3 regions of the Brevibacillus sp. IT-7CA2 genome follow, and region 1 is predicted to be linked to each of the others. Evidence: riboswitches for the same ligand, from Rfam matches in the RefSeq annotation. Region 1 holds a riboswitch; each other region holds the start of a gene.
What was found. Region 1 has a riboswitch for S-adenosylmethionine ahead of ACM6JA_RS21860 (2,3-diketo-5-methylthiopentyl-1-phosphate enolase). Riboswitches for the same ligand answer to the same signal wherever they lie in the genome.
Positions count from the first base shown of each region.

Region 2: another riboswitch for S-adenosylmethionine. It lies ahead of metK (methionine adenosyltransferase); the one in region 1 lies ahead of ACM6JA_RS21860 (2,3-diketo-5-methylthiopentyl-1-phosphate enolase).
Region 3: another riboswitch for S-adenosylmethionine. It lies ahead of ACM6JA_RS09245 (homoserine dehydrogenase); the one in region 1 lies ahead of ACM6JA_RS21860 (2,3-diketo-5-methylthiopentyl-1-phosphate enolase).

Region 1 is NZ_CATKQT010000044.1:453,737-461,759, forward strand. Features, by position in the region: gene ACM6JA_RS21830 (spore germination protein) at 1-541, shown strand, start outside; gene ACM6JA_RS21835 (GerAB/ArcD/ProY family transporter) at 541-1,641, shown strand; gene ACM6JA_RS21840 (Ger(x)C family spore germination protein) at 1,638-2,756, shown strand; gene ACM6JA_RS21845 (1,2-dihydroxy-3-keto-5-methylthiopentene dioxygenase) at 2,809-3,321, opposite strand; gene ACM6JA_RS21850 (methylthioribulose 1-phosphate dehydratase) at 3,335-3,991, opposite strand; gene ACM6JA_RS21855 (2-hydroxy-3-keto-5-methylthiopentenyl-1-phosphate phosphatase) at 3,995-4,663, opposite strand; gene ACM6JA_RS21860 (2,3-diketo-5-methylthiopentyl-1-phosphate enolase) at 4,660-5,874, opposite strand; SAM riboswitch class I at 5,962-6,138, opposite strand; gene ACM6JA_RS21865 (sigma-70 family RNA polymerase sigma factor) at 6,311-6,799, shown strand; gene ACM6JA_RS21870 (anti-sigma factor) at 6,786-7,964, shown strand.
Region 2 is NZ_CATKQT010000054.1:88,894-96,916, reverse strand. Features, by position in the region: gene ACM6JA_RS29325 (accessory Sec system S-layer assembly protein) at 323-1,270, shown strand; gene ACM6JA_RS29320 (SLAP domain-containing protein) at 1,364-2,326, shown strand; gene ACM6JA_RS29315 (SLAP domain-containing protein) at 2,367-3,362, shown strand; gene ACM6JA_RS29310 (S8 family peptidase) at 3,545-6,121, shown strand; SAM riboswitch class I at 6,183-6,284, shown strand; gene metK (methionine adenosyltransferase) at 6,418-7,623, shown strand; gene ACM6JA_RS29300 (polysaccharide deacetylase family protein) at 7,775-8,023, shown strand, end outside.
Region 3 is NZ_CATKQT010000011.1:565,284-573,306, forward strand. Features, by position in the region: gene ACM6JA_RS09240 (CapA family protein) at 1-313, shown strand, start outside; gene ACM6JA_RS09245 (homoserine dehydrogenase) at 376-1,641, opposite strand; SAM riboswitch class I at 1,727-1,838, opposite strand; SAM riboswitch class I at 1,905-2,011, opposite strand; gene ACM6JA_RS09250 (hypothetical protein) at 2,106-2,240, opposite strand; cobalamin riboswitch at 2,399-2,605, opposite strand; partial or broken gene ACM6JA_RS09255 (hypothetical protein) at 2,795-2,887, opposite strand; gene ACM6JA_RS09260 (DinB family protein) at 2,871-3,386, opposite strand; gene ACM6JA_RS09265 (cyclase family protein) at 3,498-4,121, opposite strand; gene ACM6JA_RS09270 (Gfo/Idh/MocA family protein) at 4,143-5,132, opposite strand; gene zwf (glucose-6-phosphate dehydrogenase) at 5,158-6,657, opposite strand; gene kynB (arylformamidase) at 6,755-7,375, opposite strand; gene ACM6JA_RS09285 (ATP-binding protein) at 7,513-8,023, opposite strand, start outside.

The sequences.
Region 1 (8,023 bases):
CGATTTGATTTTGTCAGTCGGAGAGTCTCGCGAAAAGGTTCCATTCCCTCCCTTGTTAGAGGCATTCATTATGGAGCTCACACTGGAAATGCTTCGGGAATCGGGAATTCGTTTACCAGCGCCTATCGGACAAACAGTCGGTATCGTAGGGGGTATCGTGATCGGTCAAGCGGTCGTACAAGCGGGGATTGTGAGCAACATCATGGTGATCGTCGTTGCATTTACAGCGATTTCTTCCTTTATTATCCCGAACTACGATATGGCTTCGGCAGTTAGGCTTATTCGTTTTTTGATGATGATACTTGCTGCGATGTTTGGTTTTGTTGGCATTATTGTCGGGTTGATGGCATTGATCGGCCATTTGATTACGCTGGAATCATTAGGTGTTCCTTATGGAAGCCCTCTTGCCCCTGTGCGTTTCGGAGATTGGAAAGATTTGTTTATCCGCCTGCCACTATGGAAAATGAAAGATCGTCCCCTGTCAGTCCATACGATTCAAGATCAAAGGCAGGGGGATAATCGACCAAGGGAGGACGGGTGATGAAAAAGTATACATACAACCAATTGAGCGTCCTCCAATACATTCTCCTCATTCATGGGGCACAAGTAGGGATTGGAGTATTGACGATTCCCAGAGAATTGGCGGAGAAGGCGAGCACCGATGGATGGATATCGCTTTTGATCGGCTGGCTTGGGGCAACGCTAGTCAGTCTCGTCATCACGAACATGATGAAGCAGTACCCGGAGAAGACGATCATCGATATATTTCCATTGATCTTGGGCAAGTGGCTCGGTCGTATCGCTATTGCTTTCATGTCCATTTATTGCGGGATAGCGGCGTTCGTTTTGATGATAAATGCCACGGGAATCATTAATGTGTGGCTCCTGTCTCAGACACCGGCCTATGTCGTCGTGTTCCTTTTTGCGCTGCCGACCTATCTTGTTCTCCAGGGAGGGGTTCGCGCCATTGGAAGGTACGCCGAGCTCGTGTTCTATCTTACACTTTGGATACCTTTTGTTCTCACGACAGCTTATCGAGAGGTTCATTGGTTAAACTTGCTGCCAGTAATCAAGGAGGGCTGGCACCCGATATGGGAAGCGAGCAAATACACGGTACTCTCTTTTCTGGGATTTGAGTTTGGTTATTTCGCCTACCCTTTTCTTCAAAAAAAGCAATATGCGTCTCTCGGCATTGTCATTGCGAATACATTGACGTTGATCGTGTATATGTCTGTCATTATCGTTTGCTTTGCTTACTTTAGTCCCGATGAAATCACGCAGTATACATGGCCTACGCTCAATTTATGGAAAGCCATTGAGTTCCGCTTTTTGGAACGTGTCGATATTCTTTTTCTCTCTTCTTATTTGTTTATATTGTCAACGACTGCCTTGCCGTACATCTATTTCTGTGTCTTCTCATTCAGTCAGTTATTCGGCATGAAGGATCACCGCAAGCATTTGCGTCTGTTCCTTCTACTGGTTCCAGTGGCGGTATGGTTTTATACGCCATCCTTTATTGATCTGAAGAAATCAACACAAATTTGGAGCTATACAGGCTTAGGCTTTGCTTATGTGCTTCCTTTACTGGCTTGGGTGCTGATCAGGCTATCGAAACGAGCAGAAGGGGAGGAAAAAGCATGAGGGCGTTTGCTCAGATTCTATTATTGAGCTTGCTGGTAACCATGTTGGCAGGTTGCAGGGATCAAATCAATTTGGAAGATGCCACTTTATCGTTGATGGTCGGAATTGATTTGAACGAAAAAAACGAGCTTCTCTTTTATATCTCAAGTCCGGTGTTCAGTCGGGAGGCAAAGGAAAAATCTGAGGAATACGGTATTCGGTCATCTACGATTAGAGAGTCGAGAATGGGCTTTGATGAGCGAGTGACAGGCTTGACCCAAGCAGGCAAAATTCAGGTGCTTGTGTTCGGGAAAAAGCTGCTGGCTCACCCGGACTGGTTTCGGTTGCTGGATGTCGTTTTTCGGGATGCAAAGTTCAGTGTCAACGCCCGCATGGCTATGCTTGATGGTCCGTTGCATGAGCTGTTTGATTATAAACCAAAGGACAAACCTCGTCTGTCCATTCATGTAACAACGCTGATTGACACAGCCAATAAAAGAAATCTGACGGTAAAGACGAGGGCACAGGAGCTCCATCGGCAAATGTATGAAAAAGGGATGACACCTAGCTTGACTGAGTTGAAGAAAGAAAAGCGGGCGGTCAAGGTAGTGGGGACGGCCTTGTTAACAGAAAATGGAACGTACGCAAGCTCGATAGAACCGCGGGATACGATTCTTTTGCAAACGCTGCTCTATGAAAAACAAGGGGAACTGTCCGTCACGATCCCGATTAAAGAGCCGAACGATCAAAATCAAATTACGAAAGACAGGATCAGTTTTTTTATCAAGGGCGTCCAAAAAAAAGTAAAAACATCCTATCAGAACGGTCGGTTTCATTTTGACGTTCATTTCAGGTTGCGAGTGTCCATATCGGAGCGAATGTTTTCGTTCGACATGGAAAAGGACTACAAAAAGATGGAGAGAATGATCAGTGACGAGTTACAGAAGGATTACATGAAGTTAATCAAGAAATGCCAGGAAATCGGTGTAGACCCGTTTGGGTTTGGTCTCTATGCGCGTGCCTATGAATATAAGGAATACAAAAAGGTAGAGGATGATTGGACGAAGGCTTTTTCCAATGCCACAGTTGAAATCAAGCCTGACGTATCGATTAAGGGAAATGGCGTCGTAAAGTGAAGGGTGAAAGACAAAACCCCCTGGCAATCAATAAATGCCAAGGGGTTCGTTATTAATAGATCGCTTCCCAGCCTGCAGGAGTGACGAACAGGCGAATCGCTTTGATTTTGCGGTCGTCCATCAGGGTGAAGTAGTGGCGGTAGTTCGGTGGTACGGAGATCAGATCGCCTGGCTCCAGCTCGACGTCGAAGTAGCGATCATCTTTGCCTTTGATGGCGAAAATACCGTGACCATCGACGCAGAAGCGGCACTCATCGTCGGTATGGTGATGCTCGCCCTTGAATTTCACCAGCAGCTCGTCGAGGTTAGGCGTTTTGTCAGAGAGGACGATAATGTCCGCTGTCAAGTAACCGCGACGTTGGCTGATCGCATCGATTTCCGGCTTGAAGGTGTCGAGAATCTCTTGTTTTTCCTCGTCTGTCGGGCTGTAGTTATCACGGTGCTTCGGATCAAGGCGATCCACGCCCCATTTTTCGTAAATGATCTCTTGGGTGTCCAGGAAGGAGACAACTTCCTCGGGTGCTGAGATGTACTCATTGTTGTCGTGAAAACGAATTTGTGCCATCGTTTATTCCTCCTTAATTGGTGGTTGTAGTGGACACGACTGCTTGGCGCAATTGCAGCCAGCGGGCGTGATACTCGAATAGGAATTCAAAAGCTTCCAGGTGTCGCTTGGCCTCGAAGTCATTGCCGCCCCACGTGTAGATACCGTGGTTACGGATGAGTACGCCGGGAACTTCTGGTGTGATTACTTTTTCAATAGCGGCAGCCAAGGTCGGAATATCGGCAAAGTTCTCAACAATCGGAACAGTAATGCGCGCGTTTTCTTCCCAGATTCCGAGTCCCTTGATCAGCTCTTGTCCTTGAATGGAGAAGGCTCGTTGTCCAAAGTACAGCTCGGAAATGAGATTGTTCCACACGGTATGGACGTGGAAGCAAGCACCCGCCTTTGGAAACGTTTTGTAGACGACGGCGTGGATGAGCGTTTCAGCAGAAGGTTTGAGCGTAGTTACATCCACCGGACGCGAGTCTTGGTCCACGACCAGATAATCTTCAGGGGACAGCTTGGTTTTGTCTTTGCCGCTTGCCGTTACGGCAAATTGCAAGGGATCGTTTTGTATCTTAATGGAGAGATTGCCACTAGTGCCGGGAAACCAGTCCCGGCGGGCAAATGTCAGCTTGGCGTCATCCAGACGGCGAAAGGCATCCAGACGTTGTTCGAGTGTTGCGGTCATGAGTTAGACAACCTCCTGTTGGACTTGCTGTAAAATGCGAATCACGTCGTGGAATGTGGCAAACTTGCTATGCGGCAATTGCAGCTCTTCCGCCTTGTCAGCAAGGAAGTGACGGGCAATCACATAGTCAGCGATTTTGGCTCCAGCCAAATCAGTGATGGAGTCGCCGATGACGATACGGAAATGGGTTGCTGGATCGTAACGGCGGATGATTGTCGTCTTGCACATGCCGCAGCCGTTTGTGCAATGCTCGTCGCAAGCGTTAGGCCACGTAATGGTGATCCGTTCTCCGCTGAAATCACTGCCGTTGCAATAGATCGGAACATCGGAGAGATCGAAAGGTGCCAGGATAGGCTCCAGGAAAAAGTCGATGCCGCCACTCGTGATCAACAGCTCGATGCCTTCTTCACGGCAATAGCTCACGAATTCAGCAAATCCCGGGCGAATTGTCGCTTCTTGGACAATGAAATCAATAATGTCCTGTCGCAAGGAGGAGGGCAAGAGTTGAAACAGCTTGCCTACCCCTTCCTGAACGCTTATTTTTTGTGAAAGGATTTGCTCCGTCAGTGCTTCCCACTCAGGGGGAGCAAACTTGCGGACAATCGCTACAATGTTGTCCTTTTCAGTAATCGTTCCGTCGAAATCGCAGAACAGGACGAGCTTCTTGCTCATCGTGCGCCACCCCACTTTTCCAAGGCGATCGCCAGCTCTTGTGATTCCGCGGCAGCTTCTTCCAATGTTCGGCCTGCGGTGACTGCCCCAATCGCTGCAACGAATGCTTTCGCTCCTGCGGTTGCTCCACCGGGATGACCGTGAATTCCGCCTCCTGCATTGACGATTTGATCTAAACCGAAGTCTTGATACAGCTGTGGAACTAACCCTGGATGAATGCCGGCAGACGGAACTGGGAAGGAACGGCGTACACCATTCAGTGGGTCGGTCAAATGCTTGGCGAGCTGCAACGCTTCTGTCTTGTCCAGGGCGACGTTACCATATGGAGATGGGAAGAGCACCAAATCTGCACCAGCTACGCGCATCAACGTTCCGAGCAGAAGCGGGGTGGCGATACCGTAGTCAGGTGATGGATAGTAAGCGCCTGCCAATGCTGGATGCGCCATGATCGGTACGTGTACATCAGTATCGGCTGCCAAACGGTGCAGGGCATCGAAGCCAAAGGCCAGCACATTGAACAAGAGGCAGTCAGCACCCGCATCTACCGCACGTTTCGCTTTTTCGTTCAGCTCATGCACAGGTCCAGTCAGGTTGGCTGCATAGAGGACTGGCTTGCCTGTTTCGGCTTCTGTCTCCTGAGCGATCTGCTTGAACGCTTTGATCCGTTCGATAAAAGGAGCGCGCTCATCTGCAAAGAAGATTTCGTCATCTTTCACCAGATCGACTCCGCCCAAGGCTTGTGCCCGGAATTGCGTTTTCAGGTCGTCGAAAGGAAGGCCTAGGCATGATTTGAAAATGCTCATCAAGAGCGGACGGTTATGTGCCCCTAAACGTTCGCGCAGACCATCTATGCCGAACTTCGGTCCAGGAAAAGCCTGAAGGAATGAGTCAGGGAAAACGATGTCGACGAGCTTGATTTTGCCATCCATCGACAGTTTGCCGAATATTCCGGTCAACAAGGATGGAATGTCTGCTGTAAAATTGCGAGTCGGATAGCTGACGGTAATCAGACCGCGTGTTTCTCCGTTTTCTAGTGTCTCTAGTGGCGTCGCGCTCACGGCTTCACCAAGATACGGGGCTAACTCAGCTTGTTTGGCAAGCGGCAGGTCCGTCCAGGAACCGACAGTCATGCCGACAGCAATGGCTTGCGCTTTCTTGTTCAAGTCTTTTGCTTGTGTGAGATAGGTGACGAGGATACGTTGTTCACTCATGCTACGTCTAATCCTCCTTGTATAAATTAAAAAAGCCTCCCCATTGAGGCGGGGAGGCGGTTGTCGACTATGAAAGCGTCTCGTCTCCTCTCATCTCTCGGGTCAGTAGCCGAGACAAGCCAAAGATGCTCGATCTCGACTCTTATCCGTTGGAATTAGCACCGTTTCGCTATCCAAGGTACGCATCATCAGCGTACGATTTATGGTATAGCGCCGGTTGCCGGGCATCATAGGGCCAGTCCCTCAGCCAGCTCGCGATAAGAGTTATTCGTTTCCCCCATGATATGACGTTCATTGTCAGGAGTCAATCCTTGTTTTTGCAGAGAATGTGCAGCAGGTTATCAGAAAAATGAGACGAAGGTGAAACTTTTTGGCAATTCCTTCGTGGTAAGGGATGAAGGGGTGTGAACGGCTTGGGAAAGTAGGTCTGGAGGATGTGTACCAGCTGCATGTAAACGATATTTACCGCTATCTTTTCCGGCTGACACGAGATGAGAGGCTGGCAGAGGATCTGACACAGGAAACCTTTTGTCGCGCCTTCACTTCCTTGGACGACTACCGTGGGGAAAAAGTACGGCCCTGGCTGTTCAAGGTGGCCTATCACGCTTTCGTGGACGGTTATCGCAAGAAGACGAAACAACAGTTTGCGTTTGTGGCAGCCCTGCCAGAACGACGTGATCATTCGGCGGTTGATCCGGCAGAGCATGTCGTGAACAAGGAGCTGTGGGAAGCGGCCCATGACTATTTGGAGAGACTTCCGGAAAAGCAAAGACAGGTCATTTTGTTGTCTGCCATGCAGTTTTCCTACGCGGAAATGGCAGAGGTACTCGGGACCGAGCTGGCAGATGTCAAACGTTCCTTGTTTCGGGGACGACAAAAGATGCGGCAGTTGTGGAGGGAGGAAAGCTGGGATGAACAAGGATGAGAATAATCGCGAGCAAAGGCTGCTTGCTTATTTGCGGGGGGAAATGGCGGTAGAAGATTCGAAACAATTCGAAGAGGAAATAGCCGCTGACGAGGAATACGCACAGCGGTTGGAGAGGCTTTTGCTGGGGGAAGAAACGGGAGAGGATAACGCGAAAACAAAACAGCCTGAAACGCTGTCGGCTGAAAAACAGCGCGCCATTGTTCGCCGGGGGAAATGGAAAAATCGGTTGTCCAACGCTGGATTCACCATAGGGCTTCCCTTTTTGGCCGGAGTTGTATTGCTGATTCTGAATGGCTGGGTTGGGTCACTGATGCATGAAGATCTGTTCCGCGTTGCGAAGTCGATGGTCAATTTTACGCAGCCAGGTGTCAGTGTAGGCGGGAGTGGCTCGCAGGTGGGATTGCTATACGGCAATATCAGCATGGAGTTGCGTGAGAGGGTTGGAGCGGAAGAAAAGAACGCTGGCCGCTTTGAAAGCACAAATGTGCTGTGGAACGTAAACGCTGGGCCGAAATGGCCGAATGGGGTCAGGGAACAGAAGCTGTATTTCCGTTATCCAACAGAGGGGGCAATGGAGAATACGGACTTTCGCACTTCACCTGCCTGGACAACGATGGAGAAGCTGCCCGAGGGAACGGTTTCGCAGCTTGCGATTTCCTTCGATCACTTCCTGACGTACGAGGAGTACTATGAACTGGTTTCCCGCCATGTTGCCTCTTCGGGACAAGATACGGTTTGGTTTGCAGTAGACACAGGGGTCGAGACCAAAGAGAGTGAAGAGGGACAGTTGATGGTAGGTCCCGGAAAAGTATGGGGTTTTGCAGAAAGGGAGCTGAATTATGGTGGACCTATTCTTGTAAACGGGGAAGGGGATAGGCGGATGGCGACTTATCTGAACGAAATGAAGTACTTGTCCGAGCAAGAAGGTTTGACTCGCGATATCGGCAGATTCTTGTTATTTCGTAGCGATCCGCAAATTACAGAACGATACAACTACATGCAGCAAAACGGAGTTCGTATCTACGGCGCTGTCCTAACCGGACCTACGAAAGAACTGTTAAAGCTCAAGGCCGAAAAGTCGATAACAGCAGCGCTTCTAGGCAAGGTAGACTGGTGGAATTGGGAGCAGCCTGCGGCATCGGGAGCACATTATACTTACTAGTAACAAGGTGCGAATTTTTGCACAAAAGGGTGTTGACATCGTGGAAGCGTTGGTTGTAT
Region 2 (8,023 bases), on a different contig from region 1:
GTCAGTTGGCAAATGGTGCTTCCCCAAGTTATTTGTTTAGACACTTATATTCTAGCAATATTGAATAATATTGTAAACTTTAACATCTAATAGGTTTCGAGCTTTGAAGTAAGGATATCTTTCCATTCCTTGACATCATCTGCATCATACGGGTATCCTAACATAACTACTATTACGAATGGCTCCGTTCTATGGTTGCAAAAACCGTTTCATTGCTGTTTATAATGCCAAGTTTTCTATGTTGCAAAAGGATGTCACTATGCTATAGTGGATGACGAATGCAAACTGTATATAGATGTAGAGAAAAGTTGGGAGCGACGATATGTTATCCTTCTTGAAGAATTTAATGGGGAATAAACCAACGGCGAAAGAGGTTCAAGAGCAGGTTCAAGAGGAATCGATCTTGTCTGCTTCTGATACCGCACAGTCACATCAAGAAGAAGGCCAGGTACAGGATGCATCTTCTGGCGTCATCACAACGCTCTCCCTGCATAAATCATGGGAAGATAAGCTTAGTCCACAGGAGAAGTATTCGCTCTCATTTATGGCTCAAGAACTGACTCCATTGCAGGCGGGGAATATCTCTCTGGCAGGGACTGCTCTTGTTCCGCATGAAGAAGGGATTGAAGTGACAGCATTCATCCGGAACAGTTCTGATGAACCTGTGCAGCTGAATGAGACGACACTGGTGGTACTGTTCGGTGATCAGGAGTTGTTTACCCGCCAGATATTTGATCTGAGCGAGATCGGGGAAATTCCACCACGTTCCGCAAGACCGTGGTCGTTTGTATTTGATAGAGAACACTTCCTGAAAGTGGATGTTCTTTTGGCAAATTGGAAAATTGCTTTTGAATTGGCGGAGAAGAAAATGGTTCTGCCACACCAATTGGAGCTAGAGGAATCCTGGATTAAGGCGCTATCTGAAGAGCAGAAAACTTACTTGATTCAGTTAGCCAAGAATCTTCCTGCTTTAAAAGAGGGAGAGGTCAATATCCAGAGTGTACAGCTTGGGCGTTCGTCAGAAGGCGATCTTCATGTCATGCTTCTGATACGCAACGGCTCTGCGCAGTCCCTTTCCTTGGAAAAATTGCCGTTGGCGCTGTTTGATGCAAGTGGAGATAAAGTGGCAGAAGGCTTATTTGAACTGGATGGCTTGAATGTAAATGCAAATACCAGCAAGCCGTGGGTGTTTATTTTTCCACCGGCAAGCATTCAAAAGGAAGCGCCAGATTTGTCTCGTTGGAAAGTGAGCGTACCCCAAGGAGCTTGATTTTTCGAGAGGCCAATTTGCATGGGCTAGTCTAAAACGTTTATGATGATAAGAGAAGCTTCGTTCGTGCCCGGACGTGTGAGGAGGTATCATATGTTTTCTTTTATGAAGAATTTGTTAGGTAAAGATCAACAGAAGCGCTCCCTAGAGGATCTGAAAAAAGAGATTCAGGAGGAGTCGACAATTGATTTAGCTTCCATGACTAACAACGAAGTCGAAATGGATAGCAATGGCGGACTGGAAAAGTCTGCTACGAAGGCTGAGAAAATTCGAACTGAGCTATCCTTGAGCCCGATATGGGAAAGTGAGCTGGATTCGGAGAAAAAGTATACTCTCCGCTTTTTGCAAGCAGAATTGCCTGAGATGGTACCAGGTATGATTAGCGTAACAGGCTTCAGTATGATTCCGCAGCCAAATGGAATGACTGTCGCTATGTTTTTCCGCAACGCCACAAATAAACCTGTGCGTATTAAAAACGTAGGATTAGCGATTTATCTGGACGACAAGCCTTTTGCACGGATCAGAGTGGATTTGTCAGATATGGAGGCTATTCCACCGCATTCCAGCCGTCCATGGGAGGTTTTGTTCCCGGAAGAAAGCTATTTGCATGAGAATTTCACCTTTAGCCGTTGGAAAGTGGTAATGAAGGCAGGCAGAAATACACATGTTTGGCCTCGTACACTGGAGCTTGATCCTGAAATGGAGAAGCGCATGACTGATCGTCAAAAGGATCGTCTGGAAGCTTTGACACAGTCTTTGCCGTTGGTTCCTATTAATACGGTGGAAGTAACGGGGTTTGACATCCGGAAGACCGAGGAAGGAAACCTTGTGGTAGCCATGCTTTTCCGAAATGGACTCAGCCATGATTACCGTCCGGAAAAGCTCAAATTGACGATTTCGGATTCCAATGGAGATGTAGTTGCGACAGGTTCTCTAGATGCAAGCACCATTCGTGTGAAGCCTGGAAACAGCCGTCCGTGGCTGATTGTATTCCCACCTAAATTTGTGAAGAAGCCTGATGCCGACCTGAAAAGATGGGCGCTTACTGTAGAGTAGCACGCACATTTTTTCAGGATGGGAAAGAGGAGGTTGCTATATGAGTTGGTTATTGGAAAATTGGTTTGGTTCCAAAGAGAGCTTAGAGCAAGTACGCGAAGATATTCATGAGAATCTTCATAGAGAGTTTTATCTGGGTGTATCTGGACTGGATAATCCGCAACAATCTGCAAACCGTGTGGATTCGAAGGAACTGTTTTTGGTGATGAACGGTCCTTGGGAAAATCAATTGGATGACGCTGAGCAGGAGCTATTGCAATACGCGCATGATGAAATGCCTCCGGTTGTTCGTAACGAAGTCGGTATCATTCCGTTCTTCACGCAGGTTACTAATGATGGTTATCTGGTTCTTACCTACATTCGCAATGCGACAGAGCGCAGCGTTTTGCTTCAAAAGCTCCCGTTGTCCTTGGTTACGGAGGACGGAGAAGAGGTCGCGAGAAAAACGTTTGATCTGATTGCTTCGGGACCAGTAGGAGAAATGTCTAGTCGCCCGATGGAATTTATGTTCCGCTGGGATGAGTTTGACCGTATCCCTGAAAAAGAGATACCTCTGATGCTGACTTTTATCAAGCCGAAAAAGCACGGAGTAGAGGATAACCAAAATTATAATTGGGGTCTGAGTTCAGAGGAGACGGAGCAGTATTTGCAACAGGCTGAAGAGAAGAACCCGATTGTAGAGGGAGAAGTAGATTTGCAAGTCCTCGATATCAAGCCTGGTGAAGATAATGGCTTGAAAGTTATCGTTGCTTTCCGTAACGGATTAGGAAAACGTCTGGAGTTTACCGAAGTGCCAATTATTGTTCATGATAAAGCGGGCGATACAGTAGCACGCGTACACTTCACGTTGGAAAACATGAAGGTGGAAGCGAACTGCCATCGCGTGTGGGCGTTCGATATTCCTTCCTCTTCCTTTAAAAAAGAAGCGGTAAATATTGCTGAACTGACTGCCTTTATTCCGAAAGCGCAACAACGAAAAAAAGAAAAAGCTCAGGTAGCACCTGAAGTAGAAGACAATAAAGGTTTGTTACAGTAAGGAGAAAAACCCTTTTTGCCGATGGTAAAAAGGGTTTTCTTCTATGAAAGCGTTCCAAATATTGGAGAATGAGGGTTGCGTGTCCCCCTTTTCATCCGCTATGCTAAAGACCAGATTACAAATACCTGATTTCCTTTTAGGACTGCTACTTTTGCAGGGGAGAGAAGGAAGGACTGTTTTACATGAAAAGATCAGTGAACATGTCAGTGACTGTTACATTAATGGTCACGCTCATTATGGCAAACAGCCAATCAGTCTTCGCAGCAGCACCTCCGGCATCCAATGACTACTATTTGACCAACCAGCTGCATCTAAGTCAAATTAAAGCAGATAAAGCTTGGCCAACGGTAAATAGCAATGAGCAGATTATTATTGCTGTATTGGATACTGGAGCAGATTATAAACACCCTGATTTAAAGGGCAACCTTTTGTCAGGTGTGAATCTCGTTAATCCTGGGAAGTCAGCACAGGACGACAACGGGCACGGCACAGAAGTAGCCGGTGTTCTAGCTGCTAGTGGAAATAATAATATTGGTGTCTCAGGTGTTCTTTGGAATGCCAAGATTTTACCGATTAAAATCTTGAATAGCAAGGCGGAATCGGAAGTAGAACTGATTCCGAAAGGCATCAATGTAGCTTTGGATCGTGGTGCCAAAGTCATTGTGATGTCCGTTAGCAGTATGGCTTACTCCAAGTCGTTGGCAGCTGCTATACAACGAGCGGAGAAAAGCGGAGCCGTTTTGGTTGCAGCAAGTGGTAATGAAAGTAGCCGTGTGGCGTATCCAGCTGCGTATCCAACAGTCGTGGCGGTAGGGGCTGTGAGGAGTAACAATGAAGTCTTGAATCAGGCAAATACGGGGCCTGAGCTGAATATGGTAGCTCCTGGGTTGAATGTATACACAACGAAGCTTGGGGGAAAATACGGCTCGTTTAGTGGTACTTCAGCAGCGGCACCGCAAGTAGCTGGTGCAGCTGCGCTCATTCTCGCTCGGCACCCTAATCTCAGTCCATTTGATGTGAGGCAATTGCTTTATCAAACGGCTACTGACTTGGGAGAGAAAGGATGGGATCGGAAGACTGGATACGGCTTGTTAGATGTCAACAAAGCAGTAAAAACGGCACTTTCTTACGACTTTTTAGAGCCGAATGATTCTTCTTCCAAAGCGAAGGCGTTTCCGATTGAGTCACAAATACGCGGCAATTTGGGTCCAAAAGATACCGTAGATTGGCTGAAGATGGACATCCCTTACGATGGAAAGGTCAGCTTTACGGCTACAGTCACATCGGGTATTTCTTCGGCGATGGCTGCTACCTTTTACCCTGAGAATCGTCAACCGATTACACATTACTTCGGGAATCGAGATATGATAACGGTCCCGGTCAAGGCGGGAAGAATGAACATCCGCTTAATGCGCAATGGAGGCGTCAACAACGCTTTTACATACGTGTTGACGAGTAAATTTTCAATCAACCCTGACCGAAATGAACCGAACGATACACAAGAAACGGCCAGACCACTTGTAGGGAACCAAATCAGTGTGACAGGCAATTTTCATGATGAAGGCGATCAGGATTGGTTCTCTTATTATGTTCGTGAGTACGGGCATTTTGATGTCACTGTTAGCCCTGACAACAAGCGAGTGGATCTGTTGCTGGGTCTTGGTAAACAAGAGCCTGGTCAAAAAGCAGTAGTTTGGGATCCTCTATACGATAATGGGACAAAGGGCAATCCGACAGAGCGGGTCAGTAAAGAGGTGTCTCCGGGTAAATATTACATCCGTGTGAGCGAGTATTCGCGGAATGCAGTCAATGGCGAATACCAGCTGGATTTGGGGTACACGCCAGTAAAAAAAGATTTTAATGAGCCGAATGACACCTATCAAAAAGCGTCTCCGTTAAGCGGTGGGACAGTGATGTCAGGCACAATACCGACAGCTACTGATTCCGACTGGTTCCAATTTACTGTGAATAGTGAATCGTATGTGACGTTCCGAGCGCCGTACATTCCTGTCGATAGCGGCTTTCGTTTCGCGCTCTATAGCGATCGAAACATGAACTATGCGATCGCTTCGACGAATGAGGTAGCGGAGCTGTCTAACCGAGGAAACGATGTTATCGGTTTGCGTTTGCAACCAGGAAAATATTATGTACGCCTTAATAGCGGTACTGCGTTCAAATATGAATCGTACCGACTCACGGTGACGCAGCAGAAATTGATAGGGGGCTATCGCGATATTTCGGACCACTGGGCGCGCTCAGAGATCGTCAGACTTAGCTCTCGCGATATTGTAAATGGGTTTAATGATGCGTCGTTCAAGCCGAATCAGGCAGTGACCCGTGCAGAATTTGCCACGATGCTGCTTAAATCGATGCGTGCGACCGGTTCCAAGGTAGCAACTACCTACACAGGAAAAACGACCTTCCGGGATATGCCAAAGCGGCACTGGGCGTACCACAACCTAGGTGTAGCCTATCAATTGGGAATTTTGAAAGGGTACCCGAGGAATGAAATGAAGCCGGATCAGCCGATATCGCGTGCAGAGATGGCAGTAATGATCGCGCGGGCACGTGATGTTTTGATGTATAACCGTGGTACCTCGAATTATCAGGATGTGCCAACGAGTCATTGGGCTTCTCCTGCTATTGAGGCTTTAACATCTAGAAATTGGGTCAATGGGTACGGTTCTTCCTTTAAACCGAATGGAAGGGCAACTCGCGCCGAGGTAGTTGTGGTACTTTCCAAAGCCTATCAACTATAAGTAAAATTTTTCCTATTGACATCTCTGAAAAAAACAATTATTCTATTATCCGTAATGGATACTCTTATCCAGAGCAGGCGGAGGGACTGGCCCTATGAAGCCCGGCAACCGATCTAGAGCGGTGCTAACCAGCAGAACGGACATCTGTTCTGGCCGATAAGAGGATGAAGGAAGCAAAAAACGCTCAAACCTTTTCCTCCTAAAAGATGGAAAAGGTTTTTTATTTGCGTTTACGTAGATAAAATCCTGACTCGGCTACCACACTATTTGTATGAGGTCAAAGGAGGTATTTTCTCATGGCTTTGCAAAAAGGTCGTCGTCTGTTTACATCCGAATCTGTAACTGAAGGACATCCGGATAAAATTTGTGACCAAATTTCCGACTCCATCTTGGATGCGATCCTGTCCAAAGATCCAAACGCTCGCGTAGCTTGCGAAACTTCCGTAACTACTGGTTTGGTTCTCGTAGCAGGTGAGATCACTACAAACACTTATGTGGATATCCAAAAGCTCGTTCGTGAAACCATTCGTGAAATCGGTTATGACCGTGCGAAATTTGGTTTTGACGCTGACACTTGCGGTGTTATTACTGCAATTGGCGAGCAGTCCGCTGACATTGCACTTGGTGTAGACCAAGCATTGGAAGCACGCGAAGGCAAAATGACTGACGCTGAGATCGAAGCAATTGGTGCTGGTGACCAAGGTTTGATGTTTGGTTTTGCTTGCAATGAAACACCTGAGCTGATGCCACTTCCGATCAGCATGTCCCACCAATTGGCTCGTCGTCTGACTGAAGTACGTAAAAACGGAACACTTGCTTACCTCCGTCCTGACGGAAAAACACAAGTAACCGTTGAGTACGATGGCGACAAACCAGTTCGTATCGATACAATCGTTATTTCTACCCAACATGCTCCTGAAACAACTTTGGAGCAAATCAAGCAAGATCTGGTTGAACAAGTAATCAAACCAGTTGTTCCAGCTGAACTGTTGGACGCTGATACCAAATACTTCATCAACCCAACTGGCCGTTTCGTAATTGGCGGACCACAAGGGGATGCTGGCTTGACTGGCCGCAAAATCATCGTAGATACTTACGGCGGTTATGCTCGTCATGGCGGCGGTGCGTTCTCCGGTAAAGATCCGACAAAAGTTGACCGTTCCGGTGCTTACGCAGCTCGTTATGTAGCGAAAAACATCGTGGCTGCTGGCCTCGCAGACAAATGCGAAGTACAAGTTGCTTACGCAATTGGTGTAGCACAACCAGTTTCCATCGCAGTAGATACTTTCGGTACAGGTACCATTTCCGAAGAAGCTCTGGTGAAATTGGTTCGCAAACACTTCGACCTGCGTCCTGCTGGTATCATCAAGCAGCTCGACCTGCGTCGTCCTATCTACAAACAAACAGCTGCATATGGCCACTTTGGACGTAATGACCTGAATGTTCCTTGGGAGCAAACAGACAAAGCAGAAGTTCTGAAGCAAGAGGCTGCTCAACTGTAATATTGCTGAATGACATAAAAAGAGCCTGGTATTGCTACTGGGCTCTTTTTCGTTTTAGGAGCAGAGTGATCCAATTATTGGGTCAATTGTTGCACAGGAATTTGTAGGACTGTGTCGAATCTCCTAGTGAGGAAGTAGAGGAGGGGTTTTTTTGCCGAACAGAAGGCTCTTCCTGATCGTGTTTCTTACTTTTTTGTTTTTTGCAGTGGCTATTGGGTTGTTAGGCGAATCTTTTCTGGAAAAAAAGAATAAACAAGAAGTGCAACCTTTTCCCCAAGTGGATACGTCTATAAGCATAAGTGAGACAAAAAATGCTGAGCCAAACGTCACACCAATTGAAGAAGCAGCGGTTCAAACGAAAAAGTGGTATAACAATCAGGTTGTGGTTTTGACGTACCAT
Region 3 (8,023 bases), on a different contig from region 1:
TCCCCACGTACTTCAAGGTTTTGAACGATACAACGACAAATGGATTGCGTACAGTCTCGGCAATTTCATTTTCACACGATCAAACGAACCCAAGACTTGGGAAACGATGGTCCTGCAAGCAAACTGTACGAAAAGCGGTGATTGTGAGCTGACGATGCTTCCGTTTCACGCAGAATTGGGACAAGCTGTACCCATGAATGAAAGCAACGGCGCTGCCCTGCTAAAACGCATTGAATCCATTTCTGAGAGTGTCGACATACAAAGTGACGGGCGTATACAGCCGCGTGCAAAAGCGGTGGAGACTGCCCCCTGACAAAAGAAGCCGTGTTTCCAGGTAACTAGAAATACGGCTTTTCTTCATATGATTCCTCTTACTTACGCAGATTCGATAATGGGGAAGCAGCGCACTTCTAAGCCGAAATCATTTTTCAATAGGGACTCGTGCTCTTCACTGATTCCTGTCACGATCAAACCTGCGCGCAAGACGCCTCCCAAGTCGAATTGGACTTTTAGTTTATGCACGTTGACTCCTGCCTGCTGAAGGAAATGCAGGACACGATCTGGCGTAGCAGTATGACATGAGCCCTCAAGGTAACATAGGACGTGTTCTGCCGAGTTTACCGTGCCTCCAGCTTTGTCGGCCGTTTTTTCTTTCCAGGTAGGATGTGGTGTGAATGGCTGTGTCAATAAATAGGCCAAATCCTCCACGACTGCACTTGCTGTAGGGAGCTCTCCTGCCCCTCTTCCTGTAAACAACAAGTCTCCCACGATGTTGCCGGATAGCTGGACAGCATTAAACGCGTCGTGGATTTGTGCCAACGGATGGCTCAGCGGAAGCATGGTTGGTTCAACTGATAGGCGAATTCCTTTCTCAGCTTGATAGGCCTGCGCGATCAGCTTGATCCGGTACCCCAGCTCGCTAGCAATCCGAATGTGACCTGCTGACAAATCTGCAATTCCTCTGCGAACAACATCTGCTAAAGGCAGCGATTCTCCGTAAACAAGCTGTGCCAAGATATACAATTTGTACATAGCATCAAAGCCTTCTACATCCGAACGAGGGTCCGCTTCCGCATAGCCCAGCTCCTGCGCTTGCTTGAGCACCTCCTGGTAAGAGAGCTGCTCTGCCTCCATTTTCGTCAAAATGAAGTTCGTTGTTCCGTTAAGAATACCGCGAACGCCTTGAATATCGTTCGTGCGTAGGAACTGCCGGAGCACGCTCAAGATCGGGATGCCCCCTGCCACACTCGCTTCATAGGCAAGATGCACTTGATGCTGATTTGCCAAATCGACTAGCTCCGTTCCTTTTTTCGCCAGGAGTTCTTTGTTGGCAGTTACTACATGGCAGCCCTTTTCGATCAAAGCACGGACGTAGTCATAGGTAGGTTCTACACCGCCCATGACCTCCACCACGATATCCACATCGCTGCTCAATACATCCTCAAAGTCTGTTGTCAGTAATGCCGGGTCGATATGAACCGCCCGCTCTTTTTCCGAGTCACGCACCAATGCCTTGACGATCTCAATTCGTTTACCCAGACGAGAAGCCAGCTTCTCCTGCTGCGAACGGATCGTTTTGATTACGCCTCCACCCACTGTTCCCAATCCCAATAATCCCACGCGTACCACTTCTACACTCATCCTGACCACCCCATACCCCGAATTTTAGATAAAAAGAAAAGCCATCTTCGATAAGAAGAAGGCTTGTTAGCAGCTACTGCTCCCCTCCTTATCTCCCAGGACGTATATGTCCTGCAGGAATTGGCACCTTGTCACAAAACATGCGTGACGGTTGCCGGGCTTCATCGGGCCAGTCCCTCCACCTCTCTGGATAAAGAAAATATGAAATTGAAAAAAACCTTCTTCGCTAAGAAGAAGGTTCACCTACTAATCGAGTAACCCGCTTCTTATCTTTCGAGACGAAACGTCTCGCAGGAATTGGCACCTTGTCGCAATATGCAACGGTTGCCGGGCTTCATCGGGCCAGACCCTCCACCTCTCTGGATAAGAACTATTTATGCTGTTGAGCTTTATTCTAAGAAATTCCAAGGCAAGCGTCAACAAAATTCTTTCTTTTCTGATTGCAAGCTGATTTGGTCAGGCTTTCAGGTGTAGGTGAACAGGCTTTCTACCTCTTCCATACTGCAGCAAGTGCAATGAAACACGCACTCCTGGCATTCCTCGGGCAGCTCTTTTTCCTCGACATATCCGCACCATTGGCAAATAAAAAGTTGCATCATCGCACACCCTCCTCTTCTTTTATCCTACCCAAAATAAAAAGAGCATTTTCTACTCGACCGTGACGATCGTTAGAAAATGCCAGAAAAGGAGGGACGTACTTGTCTACTCGCTGTTTTTCGCAAGCCATCTCTAACACCTCCCTATCTCCCGTAGGTCTATCAGTGTTGTCGAAACAGGCAGGTCTCCTGACTTTGGGTTCATCATCTAGCGTCGCCTTCCCCGTCTATATTGATAGACCAGTGGCTTATTGGACGCTGACTCCCTCTTACAGTGGCGGGACCGTGTTTTGCGAACATTGTTCGTGGGCCAGGAGCCATTCCTTTCGCCACAAGCCACCCGAATAGCCTGTTAAACTCCCGTTTGCTCCTATAATTCTGTGACATGGCACGATGATGTTCAGTCGATTTTTTCCGTTGGCATTCCCAACTGCCCTCACTGCATTTTCCTTCCCAATTAACGCGGTTAGCTCCGTGTATGTAATCTTGTGCGCATAGGGAATGGTGGTCAATGTGTGCCAGACTGTTTTCTGAAAGTCTGTCCCTTTCATCCACAGGGGAACAGAAAAGGACTGTCTCTTGCCGGAAAAATATTCGTCCAGCTGTTGCCGACAAACGAGGAGAGGCTCTGACCTACCCCAAATACCGATCTTTCAAAATCGTAGTGTGGTGAGCTTCATGTCCAGCAATCACATAGGCCAACGTCCTTGCAGATAGCTTGTTTCCGTTGACAAGTCCTGTACGCAACCACGCTTCTGGAGAGATTCCTCGCACCTGCGCGATGGTGGAAGCCCGCACAGCCTTATACTCTTCCAATAAATCAGAGAGGTCTCTTAGGTGAAAACACCCGTGTTCTACAAAAGCATTTTCATCAAAGCCGACGAGGGGTGTCTGATCTCCTCTCGCGATTCTCAGCAAGCGATAGCTCATGATGCGTTCTGTATCGACGAGATGACCCAAAACCTCTTTTACCGTCCATTTGCCTGGTGCATACCGATAATCCATTTGCTCGGGCGCAAGTGACGAAAATAACGCGACTTGCTTCTCGCCTTGTTGTGTGAGGATCGTTTGCAGCTCCCCCTCAGGTACAAGCCCAATATAATAGTCAAAATAAGCAGCGTATTCATCGCGCTCTGGTCGTCTGAGCATGTATTTCCCACTCCTCGTCATTCATTTTGGATAGACAAATTATACCACCATGCATCCCCATCCCAATACGAACGCACCCGCCTGATCTTCACAGGCGGGTGACCGTCACCATTATACGCTATGTAAGCCTTCAAACAATAGGACCCTTGCCGGGGCTGCATCCGTTCCGATCAGCTTGAGTGGTGCTGCTACCAGAAAATACTCGCCTGGCGGGACCTCACCTAGCCGTAAGCCTTCCACGACAATGACTCCCGCTGCAAACAGCTTTTTATGTGTGGGGTGTCCTTCCTGGGCGCGTTCGATTCCAAGTGCATCAGTACCAATGCCCCGCACACCCAGCTCACTTAAATATTCTGCTCCTTCTTCAGACAGAAAGATGAATTCAAAAGAGAACGCCTCTTCAAAAGAGTTTTTCGTTTTAAACAGGACAAAATCTCCTCGCACAAGATCGAAGCGTTCCAAGTCGGAGCGAGTGATCCTGTCTTCTACCGCTGTGAGATCGAGAACCTTGCAATTGCCCACTAGCTTTTCCAAGGAAATACTCTCAAATGTATCGCCAGCATTCACCATGTGCAGGGGAGCATCTACATGGGTACCAGAATGAAGGTCCATGTCGATTCTCGATTCTGTTACATAGCCATTCGTAGTGGTACGTATTTTCGGCTGCTTTTCCGGCTTGTTTTTATACACCGTCATTCCTTCGTACACGGTGGCAGTTACATCATACATTTTCATCCCAAACGCCCTCCCCTTTGCCTACTGTTTTTTACGATCCGCTGGAAAAACAATCCCCATCTGTCTTCTCGCTTCATCCATGACCTGCATGGCCATTTTGGAGACTTCATGCGAATTCGTTGCAGATTGTCTGACCCCGCTCTTCGCCAAGTGTAGGAATTCTCTTATTTCATAATGCATGGTCTTCGGGGTTTGAGGCCTTGTCACTTGCTCGATTCGTCCGTCCCTGTAACGAATGTCCACTTCTTTGAGATGGTTGATTCGATCAATCACCATTGTAGCGTTCTCCCCTTGAATTTCTGCTGGTTGATAGGAGGTCGTAATTTTCGAGAAACTAATGATTGCGTCCATCTCTCGATACTTCAAAAGCATACTGCCCTCTCCGTCCACTCCAGAATCAAGCACAATTCCTTCTGCTTTAATGTCGTCTGGTCTGCCAAAAAGGATGAGTAACGGATAAAGACAATAAATACCGATGTCCATCAAGGCTCCGTTTGAAAAAGCAGGATCAAAAGCACGTAAAACCTTCCCTTCGCGATATGCGTCATAGCGCGAAGAATATTGGCAATTACTAGCAATAAAGCGTCGTACTTTTCCCAGCTTGTGCAGGTTGTCTTGTATTGCAAAAAAATTGGGTAATAGTGTAGATTTGACAGCCTCCATGAGTAGCACGTCATTTCTTTTCGCTGCCTCGATCAATTCTTCTACCTCAATCGCATTGGAAGCCAGTGGCTTTTCACATAATACGTGTAGCCCCGCGTCCATGCACTGGATCGCTTGTTCCGCGTGGCAGGAGTTGGGGCTCGCAATATAGACCGCGTCAATATTTTTGCTTGTAGCCATTTCTTCTAGGCTGTTATAGGCAAATGGAGCATGGTACTTGTCAGCGAATTCCTTGGCGCGTTCGCTGGTACGTGAATAAACAGCCTGAAGAGAAAATCCTTCTACTTCTTGACCAGCCTGGATAAATTCCTCGGTGATCCAGTTCGTTCCGATTACGCCAAATCGCATCTCATCCGCTCCCTTTTCTTTTTGTCTATCTCGTTGCAGTGACCGGCACTCGATCTTCGACCTTATCCAGCCACCACACGAATCCGTCCGCAGCAAGTAATTGCTCTGCGGCCTTCGGTCCGAATGAACCAGCTTCGTACGTAAAGAGCGGCACCAAATTTTCAGCGAAGGCTTCCAATATCGGTGTCACCCACTCCCACGACAGCCGGACCTCATCCCAATGCGCAAAGTAGGTGGAATCCCCGCGGAGTGCATCGAACAAGAGCAGCTCGTACGCTTCTGGCACGTCTTTTGTCCCTGCACTGAAATCTACCGTCACCGGCTCAATCTTACCGCTATTTGTCGGATTCTTACTATTTACCTGCAAGGCAATACCTTCGTTCGGATTCACGCTGATGATCAACAAATTAGGCGATGTCGTTTCATTTTGCTCCTGATAAAGCTTTTCGTGTGGATTTTTGAACTCAATAACGATCCTGGTTGATTTCTCTTGCAGTCTTTTTCCCGTGCGAATATAAAATGGTACCCCTTGCCAAAACGGGGCATCAATCCAGACACGCGTAGCAATATACGTTTCTGTTATCGAAACGGGATCGACACCAGGCTCGTCCCTGTAGCCAGCCACAGGCGTTCCTTGAATATGTCCCTCGCTATACTGACCGCGAATAACGTGGGTCCCGACTTCTTCTTTCTTCATCGGACGCACGGCTGCCATCACCTTGCGCTTTTCTTTGCGGATATGGGCGGACGTGATTCGCTTCGGAAGCTGCATGGCGATGATCATGAGCATTTGCAGCATGTGATTTTGGAGCATGTCGCGCAGTGCCCCGGCAGGCTCGTAATATCCAGCCCGATCCTCAACCCCGACCGTTTCATTCGCCGTAATTTGCACGTTGGCGATGTACTGATTGTTCCAGAGAGCTTGGAAGACCGGGTTCGCAAATTCGAGAGCCTCGAGATTTTGGACCATTGGTTTTCCCAAGTAATGGTCAATGCGATATATTTCTTCTTCCGAAAATGCTTTCCCCAGCTTTTCATTCAATTCTTCAGCGGATTGCAAATCATGTCCAAATGGCTTTTCAATGATCAGACGCTTCCAGCCTGTCGTTGAACCTAGTCCGCTGGCTTTGACATTGGTTGCAATTCCCTCGAAAAATTGCGGGGCTACTGACAAGTAAAACATCCGGTTTTGCGGAATTTGCAGCTCTTGCTCTCTTTGCAGGACCAGATCATGTAACGTTACATAAGCACGTGGTTCCATGACATCTACTTCCGCATAGCGACAAGCAGACAAGAAAGCGTCTAGCTCGTGGGAATCAATCTGGGCGCGACGGGAAAATTCATGGACAGACTGGCGAACAGATTCCTGAAAATCGTCATCAGACCAGGCCCTTCTCCCCACACCGATAATCGAAAAGGCAGCAGGCAACTTTTGATCTACATATAAGTTAAAGAGCGCAGGGAAAATTTTGCGTTTGGCTAAATCACCTGTCGCGCCAAAAAGGACAAAGGTCATCGCTTCCATCTACTTTTTCATTCCCTTCATACATACGCCGTGATGATGGTTTTTGTAGTTACACTGTTATTATTCGAGAAAATCTCTGCTTTATCAATATGCAGCCTTACGAACGACGCAAGATTGCACGTACTGGACTTCCATCTGCTTCCATTAAAAGCAGCGGCAGTGCGATCAGTTCGTAATCACCCGGTTCGACATGATCGAGCAGAAGCCCCTCCAAAATATGAATATCATGCTGGTGAAGCCCATGATGAGCAGCCAGTTCCTTGCTGTCCAACGGATCGACAGATGGGACATCCACTCCGATCAGCCGAATGCCATTTTGGGCGAGGAACGCTGGCAAGTCCGCTCGCAGATGACAGATGGTTGATGGAAACTGATCGGGGTCGCTCCACGATAATGTTTTGAGCAACAAGCGCTCCACCCCCTCCAGATCAACGTGGGCAAAATCTTCTGGGCCAATGCTGGGACGTCCAGTAAGCTCTACCACTCTTGTCACTCCAATGTACAGATCCAAGGGCAATGCCGCCATTTTTCGACCATCATCATCGAAATGGAATGGAGCATCCACATGTGTACCCGTATGTACACTCATCGTTATTTTACCGACATTGACTGAGCCACTCTCCGCTTTGGGCCAGTTTACGACATAGTGAAAGGGAGTGTCCCCTGGCCAGGTCGGCATACCTGCCATGAGCGGACGGGATATATCTATTATTTTCATCGCGAATCCTCCACCTTCCAGCAACTGTTTATACCTATACTCAGCGTACAAAAAAGACTATATTGAGTCAATATTCTAACATTTGTGCCAAAAAAAGACCGCAGCTTGATAGTGAGCCGACAGTCTTTTCGTTGATATCAGATTCTACTATGAAGAGACAGGTAGTCCCACACTTCATCGTAGATTCCGTTGTAATCCACTTGTTTCAAATGTTCTTTCAAAGTCCTCAACCACTCAATGGTTGTTGGATAGGTAGCTGCAATAGCCTCTCGTAGATCGCTCATTTGAATCGGGCGATCGACCCCTTTTGTTACGATATCATGCCATACCTGCTCCGTTGCGAGCTCCACTACATACTCGATGTCTGCCCCCGAATAAAACTCTGTCCATCCTGCTAAATGCCCATAATCGAGCATCTCAGTGGGACGGCCCTCCAGTTTTAAGCGAAAAATATCCTCCCGTGCTTGCCGATCTGGCGGTCCAACAAAAATCCAGTGATCAAAACCAGCCGCTCGGAGCATGGAAGGCTCCAATTCCCATGGAACGTTGGTTGCTCCCATCAGGACGAATCGTTCGTCGTACTCGCCTGCCTCCACTATCTGCTGAAGCCATTTGGAATCGATCTCCTGTCTGTTGGAATTCGCATTC